Regions from separate parts of the Vibrio mytili genome, predicted to be linked through region 1. Evidence: predicted binding sites of a transcription regulator. Region 1 holds the regulator's gene; each other region holds the start of a gene.

Region 1 (6,323 bases):
AAAAAGAACAAAAACGCCGCGAAGCAGAGTTTCGTAAACAGACCGCGCCAATTCGCAAAACCCTGACACAGTTAGAAAACAAAATGGATAAGTTAGGTGCTGCACTGGCAGAAGTAGAAGCGCTATTAGCAGATAACACGCTGTATGACGCCGAAAATAAGTCTAAACTAAATGATGCGCTGGCACGTCAAGCATCCAGTAAGTCGGAGCTTGAAGAAGTCGAAATGGAATGGATGTCTGCACAGGAACAGCTGGAGCAGATGGAGGTTGAGTTTAATCAATGACCAATAAACACGCAGAATACACCTTGACTCTGGAACATTTATGGCAGTTTAGTCTGCAATTTTATGGTGTGCGAGAAGTCAAAGAAGCGTGCTTATCTTTACAAAACAACTATCACGGCAACGTGAATCTGCTGCTGCTGCTCAGATGGCTGGACGAGCAGCAGCTTATATTTCAGGAAAAAGACTGGCACCTGGTGCAAAGCTGCCTTGGCCGCAGCGAAGCATTACTCCACTCATTTCGCGACTTACGACGCCATCTCAAGTCGCAAGTCAACGACACCTTGTATCGGGAATCATTGCAATTTGAACTGCAACTCGAAAAACAGCAACAAGCGGACTTAGTGGAATGCATCAACTCACTCCGTTTAATAAAAAACGATGGTGACCCACTCACACTGCGTTACTGCCGACAGTTGGGAGGTGAGCATTTGCAGCACGCTTTTGCTATTCCGGTACCAAACATTCACCCACAGAGACACCCATAAACCTGTAGAATACCTATAATATAGTTATATCAATAAGCCCTCCCATGGATGCTGGAGGATAAATGAGAGCAGTTAGGTATGACACAATTTATCGCAGCCGCTGGGATTAAAAACCCGCACCTTCAGACGTTATTGCCTCGCTTCATTAGGAAAAAGGCGTTGTTTTCGCCTGCCTGGCAAACTTTGGACACCCTTGATGGCGACTTTCTTGATCTGGCCTGGAGCGAGGACGCCAGCCAAGACTCAGCAAAGCAAAAACCCATTTTTATTCTTTTTCACGGACTAGAAGGCTGTTTCTATAGCCCTTATGCTAATGGGCTAATGAACGCCTTTTCCCAATCAGGATGGTTATCTGTGATGATGCATTTTCGTGGCTGTAGTGGCAAACCCAACAAAACAGCCCGTGCTTATCACTCTGGTGAAGTTACCGATGCACGCTACTTTTTAGAGCACCTTAACGAACGCTTCCCGGATAACCCCAAAGTCGCGGTAGGGATTTCCCTTGGCGGTAACATGCTAGCCAACTACTTAGCTCAATACCGCGAGGATCCCATACTCACAGCCGCAACGATTGTGTCTGCACCGCTTGATTTAGCCGCTTGTGCTAGCCGAATCGAACAGGGGTTCTCAAAAGTCTATAGACGTTACTTATTATCTTCGCTCAAACGTAATGCATTGCAAAAACATGATTTATTGCATGGTGAACTGGCCTTGTCGTATAACTCGATCAAACGCGTGACCCGGTTATATGAATTCGACGATTTGATCACGGCACCACTGCATGGTTTTAAAGACGCACAAGACTACTATGAACAATGCTCTGGGCTATCCAAGTTAAAGCAAATTACCTTACCGACCCTTATCATTCATGCGAAAGACGATCCCTTTATGACCGATGACGTTATTCCTAAATTCGTGCTACCCGATAACATCGACTATCGACTTTACGAACATGGTGGTCATGTCGGTTTTCTCTCTGGGAGTACTTTAAAACCCACATTTTGGTTGGAAGAAGCGCTGCCTGCATATTACGAATGTATTGCCGCCGAATACCTGTCTAAGGTATCGCCTCGCCATACACAGTAAATGTGATCCACATTCAACCAGCCCTCCCCCATTCAAGCCATTGGTGTAGCTAAACAACTCGGCTACCAACGGCTTATCATAAAATTTAGAGGTATTTATGATTATTCCCTGGCAAGACATCTCACCAGAAACTCTGGAAAACTTAATTCGTGAATTTGTTTTGCGTGAAGGTACCGATTACGGGTCAACCGAAGTCTCTTTGCAAGACAAAGTCGATCAGGTAAAAACTCAGTTGGAGAAAGGGGAAGCCGTCATTGTCTTCTCTGAGCTACACGAAACCGTAGATATTCAACTAAGCGCAAAGTTCTAACACCTACTCAATGACATGCGTTTATGACGTGCTATAGTGGGTCATCAACCGTTCAGCAGCCCATTGTTGAACAGACAGGTACGTAAATTTCGACAAGGTTTGTCATGTCAGCGAAACACCCAATCATTGCGGTCACCGGTTCTTCCGGTGCCGGCACGACCACTACATCTGAAGCCTTCCGTAAGATGTTCAATATGATGAACGTTAAACCCGCTTGGGTAGAAGGTGACAGTTTCCATCGGTTTACTCGCCCTGAGATGGACATTGAGATTCGTAAGGCTCGCGAACAAGGTCGACACATTAGCTACTTTGGTCCACAAGCGAACGACTTTCCCGGCTTACAAGATTTTTTTCGTCAGTATGGAGAAGATGGCACAGGCAGCATACGTCGCTATCTGCACACTTTTGACGAGGCAGTGCCGTATAATCAGATGCCGGGTACGTTTACTCCCTGGCAAGATCTCCCAGAAAACAGCGATGTACTCTTTTATGAAGGGTTACATGGCGGCGTCGTTGATGGGGATGTCAATGTCTCGCAGCATGTGGATTTTCTGATTGGGATGGTGCCGATCGTTAACTTAGAATGGATTCAAAAATTCGTTCGTGATACGCGAGACCGAGGACACTCTCGTGAAGCCGTCATGGATTCGATTGTTCGCTCCATGGACGACTACCTGAACTACATCACGCCACAGTTTTCCCGCACGCACATTAACTTTCAGCGCGTGCCAACCGTGGATACGTCAAACCCGCTGAATGCGAAAGGCATTCCAAGTCTGGATGAAAGTTTTGTCGTCATTCGACTGCGCGGTATCAAGAAAGTCGACTTTCCTTACCTATTGGCGATGATCGATGGTTCGTTTATGTCGCGTCATAACACCATTGTGGTGCCAGGGGGGAAAATGAGTTTTGCCATGGAGTTGATTGTGCGACCAATCCTACAACAGCTTATCGAAACGGGAAAAATTGGCTAAAAACCTTGCTGCTTAGGTGTTTACTTTTCATACCGTGATCATGTGCACAATTTTGCGTACAAATTCTCAATCATGGCACGATTAAAATCAAGAAATCGTTTTAGAAAAAGGATACTATTTCTTACCGAGACACAAGAGAGCTTGCACCATACAATAAGTGTTCTTATTCTAGTGAATCTAAGTGAAACTAAAATATGGATAGCGCAAGCGTACCCTGCAGAGGAAGTGAGATATTATGGTTCTAGGTAAACCTCAAACCGACCCAACATTAGAGTGGTTTCTTTCACATTGTCATATTCATAAGTACCCATCAAAGAGCACGCTGATTCACGCAGGTGAAAAAGCGGAAACGTTGTACTACATCGTCAAAGGCTCTGTCGCGGTTCTTATCAAAGACGAAGAAGGTAAGGAGATGATCCTTTCTTACCTCAACCAAGGAGACTTTATTGGTGAACTTGGTCTATTCGAGGAAGACCAAGAGCGTACAGCTTGGGTTCGCGCTAAATCTCCTTGTGAAGTTGCTGAAATTTCTTTCAAGAAATTCCGTCAGCTGATCCAAGTTAACCCGGACATCCTAATGCGCCTTTCTGCGCAGATGGCTCGCCGCCTTCAAGTTACTAGCCAAAAAGTGGGTGACCTAGCGTTCCTAGACGTAACTGGTCGTATCGCTCAGACGCTTCTGAACCTTGCGAAACAACCAGATGCAATGACTCACCCTGACGGCATGCAAATCAAGATCACTCGTCAAGAAATCGGTCAGATCGTTGGCTGTTCTCGTGAGACAGTAGGTCGTATCTTGAAGATGCTAGAAGAGCAGAACCTGATTTCTGCTCACGGCAAAACCATCGTGGTTTACGGTACTCGTTAATCCTGCATTAACCGACCGGCAATCAATAGAAAAAGCCACCAATGGCAACATTGGTGGCTTTTGTTGTATTTACGACACAGATACAGAGTGACTACCCAGATGTGGTATAGGCAATGCAGACGGTAAAATTAACGGTTCGTACTTTCAAAGATTTTATCCGCTGATGCCGCCACAAATCCAGGGTAGAGGTCACCGTTTTCCATTGGATACCGCTTAGCAAACTCATAAAATCCGCCAGGGATGTTCTCTGTTCCTTCGGTGAACATCACGGTGACTCTGTCCGCCATCGTTGACGATTGCTCAAGCAGAACCTCAGGTGACCCTTTCACCTCTCCGCCAGACTCGTTAATCACAAAACCCGCCTGACGAAGATGATCATTCACTTGTTTCACCTCATCAAACTGACTTAACTGGTTGACACTCACCGTGAAATGATTGGCGCCATAACCGTGAGCAGCCAACCAAGAGGCGTATTCGCTCTCCTTAGCTAAAGTCTGAAAATCAGCAAAACTGAGCTCCCACAAACGTCCAGCATATAAAAACTCGTGCCCCGCAAGCTGACTCTGATTCACTTGTGCCACTATCTTCGCCACGATGGTTTGCAGTGCTGCAGAACACTCTTCGACTTTGAGTTCACTGATAAAAACTTTTGGCAGCTTCGGATCCGGATGCTCGTAGTGCTTAGCGATCAGTTTTTTGCTTTCAAATACGTAGTCACCACACGCTTTATACCCTACCGCTAAAAACGGCTTTGCGAGCGTTTCAATACCAAGAGGGGCAACATTAAAAGTACGCAGTGCAATATGATCATTAATTAATGGCTCATCTTCCTGAAGCAGCTGATGGACTTTAGCTGCTGAAGGACAAAGGCGCTGAATATAGTCTTGCCATAATGATTTGAATAATACATCGGGCGTCATAACCGCTCCTTGTTACGAAATGCATGGGTTCAACGATAAGATGACTGCTCGTCCACAGCCCTAGGGCCGTCCAGAATAATGGTCGAGCAGTCCAGTCTTGTCACGATAGGCTAACACCAGGACTCAATGCCGCTGGCAATACCGTTTCTTGGCCTTCCATCGAGGCCATTGGGTAGGCACAATAATCCGCTGCATAGTAAGCACTTGGACGAAGGTTACCTGACGCTCCCGGACCACCAAATGGTGCGTCACCGCTGGCGCCCGTCAATTGGCGGTTACGGTTGACGATACCAGCGCGGATATGATCAACGAAGTATTCCCATTCTTGGTCATCAGTAGAAACAAGGCCAGCAGATAAACCAAAGCGGGTATCATTGGCCAACGCCACCGCTTTTTCGAGTCCTTCGTAGCGCACCACCTGAAGTAAAGGACCAAAGTACTCTTCATCGGGAAGTTCAGCGATATTCGTCACATCAATGATGCCCGGAGTCACAAACGCGGCTTGAGCAGCCTTCGCTTCGACCAAGCTTTCCCCACCTAACGATTGTAGATTGGCTTGTGCGTCGAGGATAAATTTCGCTGCTGCAAGAGAAATCTGCGGTCCCATAAACGGGGCAGGCTCAGCAAAGGGCTGATCGACACGAATCGATTGGGTTGTAGTGACTAACTTGGCAATCAACGCATCCCCTTTCTCCCCCTTTGGTACATATAAGCGGCGAGCACAGGTACATCGTTGTCCTGCACTAATAAAAGCAGACTGGATGATGGTATACACCGTCGCGTCTAAGTCACCGTACTTTTCTGAAATGACCATCGGGTTATTGCCCCCCATTTCGAGGGCAAGCATTTTATCCGGTTGACCCGCAAACTGACGATGTAGGATATGGCCCGTATTGGCACTACCTGTGAATAATACGCCGTCGATGCCTTTTGCATCAGCAAGTGCGATACCAGTCTCTTTGGCCCCTTGCACTAGGTTGATCACCCCCTTCGGTAAGCCAGCCGCTTCCCATAGTTTCATGGCCAACTCACCCGTCCAAGGCGTTTGTTCAGACGGCTTAAATACCACGGTATTACCCGCTAACAGTGCCGGAACAATATGACCATTTGGCAAGTGCCCCGGGAAGTTATACGGGCCAAACACCGCCATCACACCCAGAGGTCGATGACGTAAAACGATTTGGTTGCCAGCCGCTTCACGCGTCGCTTCTCCGGTGCGTTCATGGTAGGCACGAATTGAGATAGCAATTTTGCCAGCCATCGCCGCAGCTTCTGTACGAGTTTCCCAAATAGGCTTTCCCGTTTCTTTAGCGATCACTTCTGCTATCTGCTCACTGTTTTCTTTTACCTTTTCGGCAAACGCCAACACTATCGCTTCACGTTCAGTAAAAGGGCG
Region 2 (6,323 bases), 1.3 Mb from region 1:
TTCCAATGTTCATCAACACTCCATGTTTTATGGTCGCTATTAATCTTGAAACAGAATTGGCCGTTCACACTGCTTTATGATCGATCCGCCAAAACGGACGTAAATAAACGGTGATCCATGTTAAAAATTCATCAAGAAAAGGAAATTACCATGTTTAAACGATACGTCACACTAGCATATCTATTCGCCGCAACACTAGTCTTGCCATTGAGTGCCTATGCTCACAATCATGGTATGAAAAAAGACATTGTCGATACTGCCATCGAAAATGGTTCGTTTACTACACTCGTCGCGGCAGTAAAAGCGGCGGATTTGGTCGACACATTGAAAGGCGATGGCCCCTTAACCGTATTTGCCCCTACAGACGAAGCGTTCGCTAAACTTCCTGAAGGCACAGTTGAAACACTGTTGAAACCAGAAAACAAAGACAAGCTTGTCGCCATTCTGACTTATCATGTTGTACCAGGAGAAGTGATGGCGGCCGATGTTGTCAAAATGGATACGGCAAACACCGTACAGGGAGGTGAAGTAAAAATCACGGTTGATGGCGATATGGTGATGATAAACGATGCCAACGTTGTCGCTGCCGATGTAAAAGCGAGTAACGGCGTGATTCACGTCATTGATACCGTATTGATGCCTGAATAAGATTGTCACTCACCTTGAACTGAAAGGGTGGTCCCAAGGGCGGGACTGTAACAATAGGGCGTCAAACTATAACAAAAAGAGGCATAAGCAAAAAAGGGGCATAAGCCCCTTTTTATATTTATCGATTTTTACGTTTATTGATCGACTGTCACTTATCACTCTTTTATTGCTTACATAGTTTTCATTAAGGTCGGTAATCAAGCCTAAGCAACGTCTTCTATTGATTCCGTTTCTAATGATCCAGACTTTTCCAACGGTTCGAAAAACTCATCATGTAAGGCACAAATAGCACGTTGGTATTCTTTATCACTCACCACAAATTGAACGTTCACGTTACGTAATGACGAGTGAAGAGCAACCGGAGTAACACCACTGTTCATCAACGATAACACGCCTTTCGCCAAGGTTTTGTTCGTGTCAATCTGAGAACCAATTGCTGAAATCAATGCCACCATACGACCTTTAATTGACGCCTTTGGATAGCATTTTTCAGCTTTGTAGAGAACCTTATTCAAGCTGTCTGCGCTACCACCCAAATAATAGGTAATCGAGTTTGCGTTCATTTCTTTACCGATCAAACTGACTCGTGCGTCTGAGATAATTTCCATCAACTCATAACTCACGTTATCAACCTTGCCCACCATTGCTTGGTCGAACAAGTGCAAAGCAAAAACTTTCTCTTTACCCGCGATGATTTCAACTTTGTCTTCTTCCGGACGATAACCAGAAGAAATTAAAGTGCCTTCATGTTCAGGTTCAAAGGTGTTTTTGATTTGCAGTTCGATACCACTTTCACGTAAGCCTGCCGCGGCATTAGGGTGAATCGCCTCCATGCCTAAGTTAGCGAGCTGATCCGCTACATCATAGTTTGTACTACCAATAGGCAACACTTTTTCAGGTCCGACAACACGTGGGTCAGCAGAGCTCAAGTGGTACTCTTTATGAATAATCGCTAAGTCAGCCTGCGTAATCGCAGCAACACGGCTAAATGTCATCTCACTATAACCACGGTCATAAGTGTGCATTAGCCCTTCTTTACAGTAAGCATATCCTGTCACGATCGGTAGCTCTTTTGACACATCGATATCTGAAAACGCGTCGCGAATTGAATCGTCTAAGCTGATTGGCTCTTGCGTATCCCAGCCAGATAAATCAACAAAGCGAGCGTTGATACCCATATTTTTGAGCTTCAATGTGGTGTTGTATGCACTGTGTGCTTCACCGATCGAAGAGAGAAATTCACGAATTTGAGGCAAATACTGGCGCAATGAAAATTGACCGTATTGGCATGTCTCAAGAATATTGGCAATACAGTTTTTCGCTTCCGAAATGCGTGAGCGAATAAACTTATCTGCTCGCATACGATTCATTGGATCAGCAAAAATGTTTTCGTTAGTCAGTAGCATACGATTTTCAACGTACGCTAGAGCCTCTTCCCAGCTGTCATCGCGCTTAGCAACCAGTTGGTATACACCGGCTTTGCTCGTTTTTTTACATTCTAATAGCGCATCTGTCATACCACCGTAAGCCGAAACAACGAAGATTCGGTTATAGGGTGTTTTGGGACGAAGAATAATATTGTCTAAAACGGCGTCAAATGCCGTCATTGATGTACCGCCGATTTTTTCTACGGTAAAAGTCATGATATACCTTTTTTGATTGGTAACTTTAAAAAAAAAGAAAAGAGATTTGATGTGTGAGGCGTTTAAACGCCTCACATTAAGTCATTGATGCTTAGTCAACGAGTGGATATACGCCATTTTCGTCGTGTACTTCAGCGCCAGTGATCGGTGGGTTAAATACACACGCCATTACCATTTCTTTATTTTTATAAGCGCGTAAGTAATGTTCATCGTGTTTATCTAAGATGTATAGCGTACCAGGTTTGATTGGATACGTTTCACCACCCACAACTTCAATCTCACCTTCACCACTCATACAGTAAACAGACTCTAGGTGATTTTGGTAATGAATATGTGTTTCAGTACCTTCGTAAATCGTCGTAATGTGGAAAGAAAAACCCATGTTGTCATCTTTCAACAACATACGGACGCTTTCCCAGTTATCTGATACAACGCGTCGTTCACTGTTTTGACACTCTTCAAGAGTTCTTACGATCATAATTTAAAAATCCTTTTAAGATGCTTGTTTGAAGTGTTTTGCAACAGTTGTTTCTACTGCACTTTCAAAAATGCTGAGTCCTTGATCCAGCTCTGACTCGCTGATCGTCAGTGGACAGAAGAACTTCACAATCTCATCGTCTGGTCCAGCGGTTTCAATCACCATGCCGTTATCAAAACAAGCCTTGGTAATTTCAGCAGACATATCACCATTCACACATTCAATGCCGATCATCATGCCGCGCCCTTTTTCTTGGACGAACATTTGTGGGTAGCGCTTCACACAACGCTGAATGACTTCACTCACACGTTCAGAACACTGTTTAATATGCGTTTCAAAGTCGTCGTTTGCCCAGTAAATTTCTAGCGCTTTCGCTGCAGTCACAAACGCGTGGTTGTTGCCACGGAACGTGCCGTTATGCTCACCAGGTTTCCACTGGTCAAGCTCTGGCTTAAGCAATACAACCGCCATTGGTAGTCCGTAACCACCAATCGATTTAGACAGAGTGACGATATCCGGTTTAATGCCTGATGGTTCAAAGCTGAAGAATGTACCAGTACGGCCACAACCAGCTTGAATATCATCGACAATCACTAATATATCGTTCGCTTTACAGATTTTGCTTAATCGTTGTAGCCACTCGTTAGACGCCGCATTTAAGCCACCCTCACCTTGCACCGTTTCTAGAAGAACAGCAGCAGGTTTATCCATACCGGCAGAATTGTCGTTTAGCATCGTCTCAAACAGAGCCAAACCATCAACTCCCGCATATCCTTCATATGGCAGACGCGTAACGTTATGCAAGCTAGAACCATTACCTTGTCTATGATGCTGGTTACCTGTCGCAGCTAGCGCGCCAGCAGTACAGCCATGGAAACCGTTTGTGAATGCAACTACGCTAGAACGACCAGTCACTTTCTTCGCCAGTTTTAGAGCAGCTTCTACTGCGTTGGTACCCGTTGGACCGGTAAATTGAACTTTGTAGTCCAACTTTCTTGGTTCAAGGATGTAGCGGTTTAAGGCTTCAAGAAAACCAGCTTTCGCTTCTGAATGCATGTCTAAACCGTGAGTAATACCATCCATTTCGATGTATTCGAGCAGAGCTTGCTTGAGTACAGGGTTATTGTGTCCGTAGTTAAGAGATCCTGCGCCAGCTAGGAAGTCTAAGTAGCGCTCACCTTGTTCTGTTTCTAGCCAGCAGCCTTTCGCTTTACGAAATACAACTGGGAAATTATTTGAATAAGAGCGTACGTTAGATTCCTGCTTTTTAAAAATATCCATGATAAGACCGTTTTTGATTCCTATTGTTTGTGGATTACTTGTGTTGAGGATTACTTTAGAGGAATTCGATACAGATATTCTGTATCGTGCTTGCCTTTAAAATGGGCATCTTCATCTAAAAATGTGCTGACTTGGCCTAAATTGCCATTCATCGCGTCCAATTTTTTGAAAAGTGCCCAAGAGGCTTTGTTGTCTTCCGTTATGGTCGTTTCAACCATGTTGACATTGTTTAGTTTTTCTCGTGAAAGCAGTTCTTTAAGCATACGAAGTGCTAATCCGTTCCCTCTAAACTTAGGAGAAACTGCAACCTGCCAAACAAACAGAACGTTCTGCTCATCTGGTTTTTTGTAACCAGAAATGAACCCCGCTATGTCACCATTTTGCTCAACCAAAACACTGGTTTTGCTAAAATGAGAAGACTGTAAAAAATTGCAGTAAGAAGAGTTCATGTCCAATGGTGGACAGTCTGCAATCAAGCTATATATGTCGTCACCATCAGAGATTTTAGGTTCACGAAAAATCCATTTTTTGTTTGTTTCTTTATCAATCTCAGGATAAAGAACCCAAGGTGCTGATGTGATCATGTGAAAAACCATATCCTTTGAGGTCTAATTAAATTTCGCTATTATTATGCGCATCTATCGCCACCAAAAATCAAATATTTGACAGCATTAAGCGAATAATTGTGATCAATATCACATATTTTACAGCCTTAATCAAATCTTAAAATACTTTGAGGTCTAAATTGTTGTGTGAATATTATACAATATTTGCCAAAAATCATGCCAAGATAGCAAAAGATTAGTGCTCTAAATTTTAAAAAATTCACAACCGCCTAACACCCCTGAGGCACGCAAACAGCCTCACACGACAAAATCGGTCAATTAATATTCAAAATTAATTCACACATTCATGGATTCATAGAATAAACACAATCAAAATCACATCAAGTAACTGTTTTTAAAGACAAATAACTCAAAATTCACACAGTAACCTTTTGGTTACATATGAGCCTATTTCGTTCCAAGATAATTGCAGCACGTTGAAATATTCCAGAAAATTGTTTAGAGTACAAAGCGTTAAGCACATAAAAAAGGACGATAAACATGGATCCCATACTGGAAGTTAAGGGACTTTATAAAGTGTTTGGTGAAGCACCAGAACGTGCTTTTTCTCTTATCGAAAAAGGGAACGATAAAGACAAGATATTCGAACAAACCGGTTTAACCGTTGGTGTAAATGATGTCTCTCTTTCGATCAACGAAGGAGAAATTTTTGTCATCATGGGCCTTTCTGGCTCAGGGAAATCGACGCTTGTTCGCCTACTCAATCGACTTATCGAGCCGACTAAGGGAAATGTCTATCTCAAAGGCAAAGATATTGCCCACATTTCTGAAAATGAACTCAGAGAAGTTCGCCGCAATAACATTTCCATGGTTTTCCAAAACTTTGCGCTTATGCCCCATATGAGTGTCATCGAAAACGCAGCATTTGGTTTGGAGTTGGCAGGCGTAGACATAGAAACCCGTCAAGCTAGCGCCCTCTCAGCACTAGAACGAGTCGGTCTTGGTCCATATTCTGAATCATTCCCAGATGAACTGTCCGGCGGTATGAAACAGCGTGTCGGTTTAGCAAGAGCTTTAGCTTGTGACCCAGACATTTTGCTAATGGACGAAGCTTTCTCCGCTCTCGATCCTCTTATTCGTACAGAAATGCAAGACGAGCTGATCAGACTCCAAAATGACGACAGACGAACAATTGTATTTATTTCTCATGACTTGGATGAGGCGATGAGGATCGGGGATAGAATCGCCATCATGCAAAATGGTGATGTCGTTCAAGTTGGTACTCCCGACGAAATTTTACACAATCCGGCCAATGATTATGTAGAAGCCTTTTTCCGAGGCGTAAACATAGCCAGCGCACTCACTGCGAAAGATATCGCGCGTAAAAAGCCAGCTGCGGTATTCAAAAAGTCAGAATACGATGGTCCTGGTTCTGCTATGCAGATGCTCATGGATAACGACCGTGAATATGGCATTGTCGTTGACAAATCAAGTAAATACTCCGGCATTGTGTCTATTGACTCATTGCGTTTAGCTCACAAGGAAAACCGTTCACTCGCCAGTGCTCTACTGGAAGATGGGGTGACACTAGAACCCACACAATCAATCAATGACATTCTTGGGATTGTTGGTGGCGTTCCCTATTCTGTTCCTGTGGTTGATGAACACGGTAATTACTTTGGTGTCGTGACTAAATCACGTCTTCTG
Region 3 (6,323 bases), on a different replicon from region 1:
GTAGGAGACGAGTCTTGCTGTAGTCTTTTCTCGATTGAGTTCAACAGTGTGTTGGCTAATTCCGTCCGCCCTATGGCATTTAAGCAATACGCGGTTTCAATTTTAACCACGGTTGAAAGCCAATATGTGGTCGACGTTCCAGAGGTGTATTGGACGTTCGAGAGTGAAAGCAACGCCTTCGAGTGGCAGTTTTGCAGTTGATAGATTTTGGCTCGATACAAATGGATCTGAGCAGCGAGGTTTTTGTCACTCACTAAGATACTGAGCTCTTCACACTCGATTAATAGCTGCTCAGCGTCAGCGATGCGATGCAGGCTAACGTAACAAGCAAGCAGATAAAGCTTATAGCGTAAGCGCAGTGAACGGCTGTTCAGGGCGTGATCAATCGCGTCAATTTTGGTGTAGTAACGCAATGCGCGGTTATGGTCACCGTAGGTGTCGCATAAATTCGCCATACCAATAAGTGCGGAAACGTACTCGTCAATTTGACCGTATTCGACGGCGATATCGGTGGAGGAGATATACTCTGCGAGCGCAGCGTTATAATCCCCAGCTTCCACTAAGCGTTCACTAAGACTTTCTTTTACGGATAAAATGTCTTCAAAATCGGTAGGTAGCTCCAGATACTCTAGGGCTTTTCTTAATTCTGCAATGCTTTTGTTTAGTTGTCTTACTTCTTTTCGATACTCGGCACTAATGATGTAGCAATGTGCTTTTTCTCGGTTGGTTGAAGCGATGTGATTAGCAATATACTGCCAAAGTGTGATTGCTTCGTCACCAGAGACAGAGCAAGGGTCAATGCCAGCCTCAGTGACTTTATTAAGCAGTTGTTCCATGCGCTCTCACCTCGATTTGGCTTTCTTCCAATTGTTCTAACGTGAATGGGAACGTTAGGATATCTTGCAGGTACAGTACCGGCTTAGGCCCTTTCAGCCCCCGTCGTTCCCATGGATAAATGTCTAACATGACCTTAACCGTTTGATACAGATCTTCAGCCGGTTGCCCCTTTTCTGCGATAAGCATGGCCAATCGGTTACTGGATAAACGAGAAATAAGATCGTTTGATAACGTTAATGAGTGAACGAGCTCGGTGCAGACATCTAACAAATCGGGGTCATCATGCTGAATCATGATGACCGAATGTTTGGATTGCTTTAGCTGGGTTTTAAACAAGACCAACTGCTCCCACCAATACGTTTCGGAGACTACGTTTGAAAACTGTTTCTCTGGATTGTATTCATGCTGTGAACGTACATGGTTGATCAATTTATGTGCACGTAATTGAAGTTGTCGTTTAGAGCTGTGGGCTTTATCTGCACTGACTCGATAAGTTTGTTCTTTTAGCATCTTCAGCGCATGTTTTCGATATTTTTTAAACGCAAGAAACGCTGCTTTAAAATCTTCTTGCTGTTCGGCAACCAGGGATTGTTGAAAGCAGATTTGGCTAAGAAGTTCACCATTGTCGAAGGTTTGTGCAGACTCTTCCGCTGCGAGTAATAGTGTTGCTGCACTATCGGTATTGTTGCGCAGCAGCTCCAAGCGGGCACGGCTAATGAATGAATGCGCTTTCATCCAAGTCAGATCGTGTTTAACGGCTAAGTTGTGAGCTTTGTTTGTTGCTTCTTCCGCGTCATCAAAACGCTCTAAACCAATCAGAGCTAGACCCCTAAAGTCCCAAATTTCAGCTTCCCATGTGCTGTCTTCGTGATCTCTGATCAGTCCCGTCGCGCCATCGAGAACAGTCAACATTTTGACGAATTGCTTAAGAAGGTAGTAATCCCAAGCCAAAAGTATGCGCGCTTTGCCTTCTAACCACGTTATCCGGACGTTGTTTGCCACTTTTACAGCAAGCTCATGAGTAGATGCGGCAAGTTCGTGCTCATTGGTGATACGCCACACGTTACCAAGGCCAATTAAAGACTCTATTTGAATTTCTATGTCACCAACCAGTGCGGATTGTTCAAGTGCATTGATCCAGTATTGCTGAGCAGAATAGTATTTAGCTTGTCCCCAATATTGCAGGGCGAATAAATGAAGAATTTCTGGTAGATGATCGTCTGTTTCGAGTTGATTCTGTCTGCGATAGGCCTCTTTGATTAACTTGAGTCCTTGACGGTAGTCCATTAAGCACCAATGACAATGAGCCATAATGATTAGCGCTTTGATTTCCCCTTCGACAAACAGTGTTTGCTCCGCACGAATTCGACAAAGCTCCGTTGCCCGAAGTGTCGCTTCAGGGTGAAGTTTTGCTTGCTCTTTGAGTTGCTTTAGCTCATCTACTATTTGGCTTTTGTCCAACTTTAACACCCATCTCTATCGAACTGGCACTTCCTGTAATTAGAATTACAGTCAACTATCAGGTGCACATTAATACCGCATAACATCACCTCATATAAAACGTCTGGACAGTTCAGAGAGTTAGGATAGAAGCTGTTTTATCGTCAAAGGAGCGTCAGTAACGTATAGCCTTTGTGCGGCGGTGAGACCTTCTTTATCTTGGTAGCACAAATTATGCCAAGCTCTGAAAATATCCAAAAGGGGTAAAATCCCTCCAGGTCTTAATTTGCGACGAGGTTCGTTTATAAAGCTTTCAAACAGAAGTTGGAAGCGGCTTTGATAAAACTCTACGTGATGTATTGTCGCCACATTGAGCCAAGCTTCAGGAGTATTGTTGTCCCCTGCAAGGTAACAGACACCTTTGTTTTTGGTACTTTCCTTATGCTCGTTGGAATCAATCTCTCCTGTACGTTGACTAGAAATAGCCCATCGATCTCGCCACCAACTCATGTAGGCGATGTCGATTTTCCCAAACGGTGCGCGGATGTCCCATCCAGGATCCTCTTCTACGTACATTAAATCGACGTTTTTTTGTCGGATGCGGTCAAGACAAACACTTAATGCAGCAGAGCGAAGTAGAGGATCTTGAGGTATGTAGATAGATACCCGCTTGTCTGAATCGCACATGTCCAAGACGTGTAAATAATGCGCATAAGATGTGTAAGGCGGGTAGATCAACGCTCCTTTGGATGGATAATTGAACGTACTGAGGTTTCCTAATGGGTCCTCTACATTTCCGCGAGCCAGAATGGTTTGGTATTTCTGATCAATACGCTCACGAAGGTTGTTAGAAGGAACCGATAGCGGCTCGCTGGCTTCCGCCGTATATTCATGTGAGACAAAATGAGATACATCGTCGTAGGGATTATGATCAATTGAACCAACAGGCTCATCGGTTGATGAGTAATTCACGTGTTGGCAAAGAATATAACCAGAATGAGCCTCACCAGATACAATCCAATAGACGCCATTGTTACTTTTTGGCTGTAGAGCGATGTAATTGGACGAGAGTTCATATTGTTTCGCATGGTTCACCCAACGAGCGTCGATGGTGGCTAACTTTCGACGACAACGACTGGCAATGTGATCGACGTGATCATAAAAGGTTTTCGGATTAATACTTAGCTTGCGGCAGATCTCGCGTACCGAATAGCCGGTAAACAGCAAGCCCATTAGGTTCTCTTGAAACTGAAGCTTGTTGTTGGCACCAGACCATTTATCAACAAATGTACTTTGACACGCTTTACATCGGTATCGTTGGCGATCGCCACTATAGCCAAACGCGTGATAGAGGTGTTTGTGGGTGTGGACTGAGAGTCCGAAGTTTTCACAGGCGTCATTTCGACACGCAGGCAGCCCGTCGCTATGGACCTGTCTTAAGCGATGAAGTTCGTTCACCACGTCTCGGTTGTTAAGTAAAGGGGGGAAAGCTCCACATTCACGGCATACCATCGCCGGACGCTTAGGGTTAGCATGTTGCAAAATATAATATTTTGCATCACTCAATCCAAAGTTGTCACACGCCAATGTTTTACAAAAGTTGAGTTGTAACCCATCTGCGTCTTTTGGCAGTTTGCCGTTAGACACGATCGCCCCCTCTGGGTAATTCGGGCAGTCGGTCAGGCACCGACTGCGAATAGTTGAATCATTATTATTAAATGTTGATTGCCGTTTCTAGTGCGACTTTCATCATGTCATTGAATGACTTTTGACGCTCTTCTGAACTCAGTTTCTCGCCGCGGATGATGTGGTCAGAAACCGTAAGGATGGTCAGTGCTTTTGCACCTAGATCCGCTGCGACACCGTAGATACCCGCCGCTTCCATATCAACACCAAGAATACCGAGCTTTTCCATCTTCTCGAAGATGTCTGCTTCAGGTGTGTAGAATAGGTCCGCTGAAAATACGTTACCCACTTTTACAGGCACTTCTTGGCTGCGAGCTTGCTTGACCGCTTCTTCTAGCAGGCTGAAGTCAGCAATTGCTGCAAAGTCGTGGTTGTTGAAACGGATACGGTTCACTTTTGAGTCTGTAGAAGCCCCCATACCAATCACAACGTCCATTAGATTAACGTCGTCACGTACTGCACCACAGCTGCCAACACGGATAACATTTTTCACACCGTATTCAGCGATAAGCTCGTGAACGTAGATACAGCATGAAGGGATGCCCATACCATGCCCCATGACAGAAACTTTTTTACCTTTGTAAGTACCTGTGTAGCCGAACATGTTGCGAACATCACAAACTTGTTTTACATCATCTAGAAAAGTTTCGGCAATGTATTTGGCACGCAAAGGGTCGCCTGGCATAAGAACGGTTTCAGCGAAATCACCTGGTTGTGCGTTGATGTGTGGGGTTGCCATAAGTACTCTCCAAAGTTTTTTTGATAAAACGTCTTGATTATACAACGTTGTTACCAATTCTGTTGAAATTGCTCGTTTTCGTTGAAGCAATAGTATCGGGATAGGTAGGGCTTACTTGAGAGATTAGTCACAAAAAGCATTCATTTACCCAAGGTGAATGATGTTGATAACTAAATATGTTGAAAGTAAAGGAGCAATCGATTTGCTTCCGGTTATTTTCAAGCTCACCGAATTAAATAATGGTTTATTGAAAACTTTTATCCATCTTGATGATCGCCTTTGGCTACAACAGAGTAGAAGATTTAAATTGTACAGTTAATTTTCTTGTACAATTTTAAGTGACTTGCTATAAGTTATACATAAAATTCGTTTGTATAGGTTGGTGCGTTATGGATTCTTTAATCAAGGTCGGTATCAGTTCTTGTGTTTTGGGCGAACGAGTTCGTTTTGACTCTGGCCACAAAGTGAGTAATTTCGTCACGAAAGAACTCAGTCAATTTTTTGATTTTGTCTCTGTGTGTCCCGAGGTGGGGGTCGGAATGCCAGTTCCTAGGCCTACGATTCGTTTGATTTCTGATAATGAGCGAATTGCCTTAGTGGAAACAAAAAATCCTGAAAATGATCATACCGACAACATGCTAGCTTACTCTGCGAATAAAGTAGATGAGCTTCAAAGTGAAGATTTATGTGGTTACATCGTTTGTGCCAAGTCACCGACCTGTGGCATGGAACGAGTCAAGGTGTATACCAAGCACAATGCATCTAAAGAAGGGGTTGGGCTATATACGCAAACCCTGATGAAAAAGATGCCGTGGCTACCCGTTGAAGAAGACGGTCGCTTAAACGATCCTGTTCTTAAAGAAAATTTTATTACCCGAGTTTTCTGTCTCAAGGATTTCTATTCTTCAATGGACGGAGAGCCCACAAGAGGCAAAATTATAGATTTCCATTCCCGTTACAAATTAACGCTAATGGCCCACCATCCGGAATCGTATCGTTCTTTAGGGCGTCTAGTCGCCAATGTCGCGGCGTATGACATAGAAGAGTTTTACAAAGAATATCGATTGGGCTTGATGAAGGCGCTAGGAAACCGAGCCAGTCGTAAAAATAACACCAATGTCTTAATGCATTTGCAAGGGTATTTTAAGCGTTCTTTAACGAAAGAGGAAAAGGAAGAATTGGCAACCGTGATTGACGATTATCGTATTGGTACGCTGCCTTTGCTGGCACCACTGACCTTAATTAAGCACTACCTCAATACTTACCCAGATGAGTATTTACAAAAACAAAAATTTTTAGATCCACATCCTCAGGAGATGAGATTACGTTATGGCTTGTAACTCTGAAGAAAAATATTACGCAATTCGAGATGTCTCTGAAATCACTGGCGTTAAGCCTGTCACCTTAAGAGCCTGGCAAAGACGATATAACCTTATTCAGCCTCAACGGACAGAGAAAGGGCATCGATTGTATGGTCAGCAGGATATTGACACGATTAAGGAGATTCAAGGCTGGCTGGCGAAAGGCGTTGCAATTGGCAAAGTTAAAGGGTTATTAGGGCAAACGAGTGATGTCGACATTGGGACAGAGACACCGCCGTTAGAAGAAGTGGGCGTGCTAC
Region 4 (6,323 bases), 260 kb from region 1:
GGTTGTACTTAGCAACACGGTCAGAACGGCTCATAGAACCAGTTTTGATTTGACCTGCAGCAGTACCTACCGCTAGGTCAGCGATAGTTGCATCTTCAGTTTCGCCAGAACGGTGAGAGATTACTGCTGTGTAACCTGCATCTTTAGCCATCTTGATTGCAGCTAGAGTCTCAGTTAGAGAACCGATTTGGTTGAATTTGATAAGGATAGAGTTAGCAACGCCTTTCTCGATACCTTCAGCAAGAATCTTAGTGTTAGTAACGAACAGGTCGTCACCTACTAGTTGAAGCTTGTCACCTAGTAGTTCAGTTTGGTGCTTGAAGCCATCCCAGTCAGACTCGTCTAGACCGTCTTCGATAGAAACGATTGGGAATTGGTTAGCTAGCTCAGCTAGGTAGTGGTTAAACTCTTCAGAAGTGAAAGTTTTACCTTCGCCTTTCATGTTGTAGATGCCAGCTTCTTTGTCGAAGAACTCAGATGCTGCACAGTCCATAGCAAGAGTCACGTCTTTACCTAGTTCGTAACCAGCAGCTGCAACAGCTTCTGCGATAACTTCTAGAGCTTCAGCGTTAGACTTAAGGTTAGGAGCGAAACCACCTTCGTCACCAACTGCAGTGCTGTAACCTTTAGACTTAAGAACTTTAGCTAGGTTGTGGAATACTTCAGCGCCAATACGTAGACCTTCTTTAAGAGTCTTAGCACCAACTGGTTGGATCATGAACTCTTGGATGTCAACGTTGTTGTCTGCGTGCTCACCACCGTTGATGATGTTCATCATTGGTAGAGGCATAGAGAATTGACCAGCTGTGCCGTTTAGCTCAGCAATGTGCTCGTATAGAGGCATGCCTTTCGCTGCTGCTGCAGCTTTTGCGTTTGCTAGAGAAACCGCTAGGATTGCGTTAGCACCAAATTTAGATTTGTTTTCAGTGCCGTCTAGTTCGATCATTACTGCGTCGATTGCAGCTTGGTCTTTAGCGTCTTTGCCAACTAGAGCTTCAGCGATTGGGCCGTTTACAGCTTCAACAGCTTTAAGAACACCTTTACCTAGGAAACGTGCTTTGTCACCGTCACGTAGCTCAAGAGCTTCGCGAGAACCAGTAGAAGCACCAGATGGAGCTGCTGCCATACCTACGAAACCGCCTTCTAGGTGTACTTCAGCTTCTACAGTTGGGTTACCACGTGAGTCGATGATTTCACGACCTAGAACTTTAACGATCTTAGACATTAATGTTTCCTCTCGTTTCAAATATAAATGTCAATTTTAAAGGGTAGCAGAACAACCTTCTCCGCCACCCGTATCCTTTTGCTTACTTCTCGAATTCACCGCGTGAGAATTGACCCGCAGCTTTAACGAAGCCTGCAAACAATGGGTGACCATCGCGAGGCGTCGATGTGAATTCAGGGTGGAATTGCGCCGCTACAAACCATGGGTGTGCAGGGTTTTCGATCATTTCCACCAGTTTTTTGTCCGCAGACAAACCAGAGACTTTTAGCCCTGCTTTCTCAATTTTAGGACGAAGAACATTGTTCACTTCATAACGATGACGGTGACGCTCATGAATCGTCGCACTGCCGTATAATTCGTACGCTTTTGTTCCTTTGGTTAGGTGACAAAGCTGTGAACCAAGACGCATAGTACCACCAAGGTCAGATTTTTCGGTACGCTCTTCTACGTTACCTTCTTCATCGACCCACTCTGTGATCAAACCTACCACAGGATACTTGGTCTCTTTGTTAAATTCTGTTGAATGTGCTCCTTCCATACCCGCAACGTTACGTGCGTATTCGATAAGGGCAACTTGCATACCTAGACAAATGCCAAGGTATGGTACTTTGTTTTCGCGAGCATATTGAGCCGCAAGGATTTTACCTTCTACACCGCGATCACCGAAACCACCAGGAACAAGAATCGCATCTAAACCTTCTAGCAGTTCGACACCACGGGTTTCAATATCTTGTGAGTCAACGTACTTAATAGTGACATTCAAACGGTTTTTCAAACCTGCATGCTTAAGCGCTTCGTTAACCGACTTGTACGCATCTGGCAGTTCAATGTACTTACCGACCATGCCGATGGTCACTTCACCCGTTGGGTTGGCTTCTTCATAGATAACCTGTTCCCATTCTGACAGGTCAGCTTCTGGCGCATTAATACCAAAACGAGTGCAGACTAAATCATCAAGACCTTGAGACTTAATCAATTGCGGGATCTTGTAGATCGAATCTACATCCTTCATTGAAATCACGGCTTTTTCTGACACGTTACAGAATAGCGCAATCTTCTTACGTTCATTGGCTGGAATCGCACGGTCTGAACGACACACCAAGATGTCAGGCTGAATACCAATAGAAAGCAGCTCTTTAACTGAGTGTTGAGTCGGCTTAGTTTTTACTTCACCAGCAGCCGCTAGGTAAGGTACTAGCGTTAAGTGCATGAACATTGCGCGCTCACGGCCTAGCTCAACAGCCAATTGACGGATCGCTTCCATAAATGGGAGTGATTCGATATCACCGACAGTACCGCCTACTTCAACGATAGCCACATCGTGACCTTCGGAGCCAGCGATAACACGGTCTTTGATAGCATTAGTGATATGAGGGATAACCTGAATGGTTGCGCCTAGGTAATCACCACGACGTTCTTTACGAAGTACGTCGGCATAAACACGACCAGCAGTGAAGTTGTTACGCTTAGTCATTTTGGTGCGGATGAAACGCTCGTAGTGACCAAGGTCAAGGTCAGTCTCTGCGCCATCTTCCGTGACGAACACTTCACCGTGTTGAGTTGGGCTCATTGTGCCCGGATCAACGTTGATGTAAGGGTCAAGCTTCATCATAGTCACTTTAAGACCACGAGCTTCTAGAATAGCCGCAAGAGATGCTGCTGCAATACCTTTACCTAGAGAGGATACAACCCCGCCAGTAACAAAAATGTAATTTGTCGTCATGTTTAACCTGAAATTGGTTGAATGAGGGAAATGGAGTGCTTCTGGACGGGAGATAAATATACCAGAAGCTCCTTACCGCCACAACGTGAAATCTATCACAGTGCAATTTTTTATTTTTTGCTTCAAATCAAAGTGAGCAGAGAGAAAGTAACCCCCTAAGATGGGTGACGAGTCAAACCGGTCTCAAAACCAATAACTTTTCTCATAAAAAACATTCATAAACAACCGCTTGTCTCATAAATAATAATGCAATTTAATTTTGTCTCGATTCTTCAGCTTTGACTTCATTCCAAAACGCATCAAGCTCAGACAAACTACAATCGTTCAATTCTTTACCAGAACAGGCTACTTTCAACTCCACTTGCTTAAAGCGCTTAGCAAACTTTAGATTGGCCTTGCCCAACGCCACTTCAGGGTTTTGACCTAAATGACGAGCCAAATTAACTGTGGCAAATAATAAATCCCCCAGCTCTAATGCGACTTTTTCCTCATCGACTTCGACTTGTAAAGCCTCTTCCATCACCTCATCAATCTCTTCGTGCACCTTAGCCACTACTGGGCCGAGAGAGTCCCAATCAAACCCGACTCTCGCACATTTTTTTTGGATTTTTGTAGCACGTAAAAGTGCCGGTAACGCATTTGGTATTGAGTCTAGGATACTTTCTTCTTGTTTGCCTACTTGAACTTTTTCTTTTGCTTTTTCCGCTTCCCAATTGGCGTTAATTTCATCGTCAGAGTCGAAAGTAACGTCGGAAAAAACGTGCGGATGGCGTCGAGTCAGTTTTTCATTAACCGTTTCCACTACATCTGAAAAATCAAACAGTTCCTGTTCTTTCGCCAACTGGCTATAAAAAATCACCTGAAACAGCAAATCACCCAGTTCTTCTTTGAGGTTGGGCCAATCGCGATTCTGAATTGCATCGACAACTTCATACGTTTCTTCTAGCGTATGCGGCACAATGGTGTCAAAAGTCTGCTTCAGATCCCACGGACAACCACTCTCTGGATCACGCAACTGCGCCATAATCGCTTCAAGCTGTTCAATTGGATGGTTCATATACTTTCCCTTAAAACAAAATGTTCCTTTAAATCAGGATTCCTAAAAACAAAAAGGCGAGCAGCATCACCACTCACCTTATAATTTTTCATATCTCTATTTTTGCTAAGTAGTGGGTTCTTCTAACAAGGCGGTAATCTTGTAAGACTCCTGAGCATAGCTTGCCTATGTGATGAGCCTGGGCCGGCATTCCGGAAAAAGTGAAACCAACGCAGTTAGAAAGCCAAATGAGACATATGCGCAACTCTCTAAATAGTTGAAGTTGTAGCTAGGCGACAAACAAACGAGACTCCTGAGCATGGTTCACCATGTGATGGAGCGAGTGCGTGCAGTCAACAACGCTACAACAATAACTATGAAGAGAGTTTTAGCCGAGACGTTTCACCGTCATCACATCTTTTATTTGCTCAACCCGTTTCGACACGCGAGAAAGAACCTCGATATTGGTCACTTCGAGATCAAAGTCCATGATGGCTAACTGACGACGATAATCGACACGGCTCTTCATGCTGGTTACTTTGATTTTTTCGTTGGCAAACAAGGTGGTGATGTCTTTGAGCAAACCGCCTCGCTCCATCGCTTCTACACGAACGGTAAGAATATAAGAACCAACAAAACCACTTCCCCAGACGGTATCTATGATCCGCTCTGGCGCGTGATGACGAAGTTCCTCTAACTGCTCGCAGTCACTGCGGTGAACGGATATACCTCGTCCTTGAGTGATGTAACCACAAATTTCATCACCAGGTATGGGTTGACAACAACGAGCGAGGTGCGTCATTAAGTTATCAACACCTTCTACGACTACCGCATCTTTCTTAGGGCGGCTGTGCGCTGGCGTTTTCTGTCCGGCTTCTTTAAGTTTTTCGAGCGCTTGTTGATCTTCTTCTTCCGCGGTTGGTTTGTTGACCAGTGCGTTGATGTGATTGATGATCTGGTTAATACGTAGATCACCACTGCCCACACCGACAAACAGCTCATCGGCCGATTTGACGTTGAAGCGCTGCAGCGCATACCGCTCGGCATCTTTCATTGTCGCGCCAATTTTAACCAGTTCGTGCTCGAGAATTTCTCTGCCCGCTTCTAGGTTTTTCTCACGGCTTTGTTTACGGAACCAGGCGTTGATCTTGGCACGTGCACGACCGGAATGGACAAAGCCCAGTGAAGGGTTTAACCAATCACGCGACGGATTTGGCTCTTTTGAAGTGATGATTTCAACTTGGTCTCCCATGTGAAGCTTATGGGTAAAGGGAACAATTCGTCCGCCCACTTTGGCACCAATACAACGGTGGCCCACTTCTGAGTGGATATGGTAGGCAAAGTCTAATGGCGTTGCTCCCATCGGTAAGTCGACCACATCTCCACGCGGGGTAAACGCGTAAACACGATCATCAAATACTTGACTGCGAAGCTCATCCAGCATTTCACCGGAATCAGACATCTCTTCTTGCCAATCAAGCAATTTGCGTAACCAAGTAATTTTCTCATCGTAGCCGCTACGGACTGTTGCCCCTTCTTTGTATTTCCAGTGAGCAGCAACACCGAGTTCCGATTCCTCATGCATTTGCTTGGTACGAATCTGAATTTCGATGGTTTTCCCTTCAGGGCCGAGAATCACGGTATGAATCGACTGGTAACCATTGGGTTTCGGGTTTGCGACGTAATCATCAAACTCGCTTGGCAAATGCTTGTATTTGGTGTGGACAACGCCTAATGCTGCATAGCAATCTTGCAGTTTGTCGGCAATGATACGTACCGCTCGAACGTCAAACAATTCATCAAATGCCAAGCTCTTCTTCTGCATTTTACGCCAGATACTGTAGATATGCTTCGGACGCCCACTCACTTCGGCATTAATGCCTGAAACTTGCATTTCCTGAGTAAGATCATCAACGAAATCTTTGATGTATTGCTCACGGACAATACGTCGCTCGGCTAACTGCTTCGCAATTTGCTTGTACGTATCGGGTTGCTGATAACGGAAGGCGTAATCTTCGATTTCCCATTTGAGCTGACCGATACCAAGACGGTTAGCCAACGGCGCATAAATATTGGCACACTCTTTCGCCGCAGCGCGTCGAACTTCATCAGGCGCCTTTTTCACTTCGATCAGGTTGCAAATTCGTTCTGCTAGCTTGATAACCACGCAACGAAAGTCATCAACCATGGCAAGCAACATACGACGCACATTGTCGACCTGAGACGATGCAGCACTGCCTTCCATATTGACGTTCAGCTGGCCAATGGCCGCCATTTCCTCAACACCATCAATCAGCTTGATGATTTCTTTGCTGTATTTTTCTTCTAGCAGCTCTCTG

Evidence for each region. The regulator CRP, encoded in region 1, controls carbon source genes, mostly activating them, when cyclic AMP is high. The targets are predictions, from matches to a motif close to TGTGANNNNNNTCACA.
Region 2: a site for CRP is predicted at 4,735-4,750, ahead of ectA (diaminobutyrate acetyltransferase). Genes of this name have one in related genera too.
Region 3: a site for CRP is predicted at 4,819-4,834, ahead of deoD (purine-nucleoside phosphorylase). Genes of this name have one in related genera too.
Region 4: a site for CRP is predicted at 3,033-3,048, ahead of ONE56_RS10920 (CTP synthase). Genes of this name have one in related genera too.

What each region holds. Positions count from the first base shown of each region.
Region 1 covers NZ_CP110481.1:2,650,270-2,656,592, forward strand. The annotation lists gene ONE56_RS12195 (ABC transporter ATP-binding protein) at 1-284, shown strand, start outside; gene ONE56_RS12200 (TIGR02444 family protein) at 281-769, shown strand; gene ONE56_RS12205 (hydrolase) at 848-1,855, shown strand; gene ONE56_RS12210 (YheU family protein) at 1,953-2,165, shown strand; gene ONE56_RS12215 (phosphoribulokinase) at 2,270-3,139, shown strand; gene crp (cAMP-activated global transcriptional regulator CRP) at 3,375-4,007, shown strand; gene ONE56_RS12225 (DUF1338 domain-containing protein) at 4,136-4,927, opposite strand; gene astD (succinylglutamate-semialdehyde dehydrogenase) at 5,028-6,323, opposite strand, start outside.
Region 2 covers NZ_CP110481.1:1,338,484-1,344,806, reverse strand. The annotation lists gene ONE56_RS06285 (DJ-1/PfpI family protein) at 1-13, opposite strand, end outside; gene ONE56_RS06280 (fasciclin domain-containing protein) at 151-648, shown strand; gene ONE56_RS06275 (aspartate kinase) at 852-2,291, opposite strand; gene ONE56_RS06270 (ectoine synthase) at 2,383-2,769, opposite strand; gene ectB (diaminobutyrate--2-oxoglutarate transaminase) at 2,785-4,050, opposite strand; gene ectA (diaminobutyrate acetyltransferase) at 4,101-4,634, opposite strand; gene proV (glycine betaine/L-proline ABC transporter ATP-binding protein ProV) at 5,157-6,323, shown strand, end outside.
Region 3 covers NZ_CP110482.1:1,177,685-1,184,007, reverse strand. The annotation lists gene ONE56_RS18840 (diguanylate cyclase domain-containing protein) at 1-836, opposite strand, end outside; gene ONE56_RS18835 (hypothetical protein) at 820-2,298, opposite strand; gene ONE56_RS18830 (transposase) at 2,419-3,924, opposite strand; gene deoD (purine-nucleoside phosphorylase) at 3,992-4,702, opposite strand; gene ONE56_RS18820 (DUF523 and DUF1722 domain-containing protein) at 5,092-6,042, shown strand; gene ONE56_RS18815 (MerR family transcriptional regulator) at 6,032-6,323, shown strand, end outside.
Region 4 covers NZ_CP110481.1:2,385,901-2,392,223, forward strand. The annotation lists gene eno (phosphopyruvate hydratase) at 1-1,225, opposite strand, end outside; gene ONE56_RS10920 (CTP synthase) at 1,308-2,948, opposite strand; gene mazG (nucleoside triphosphate pyrophosphohydrolase) at 3,202-4,005, opposite strand; gene relA (GTP diphosphokinase) at 4,373-6,323, opposite strand, start outside.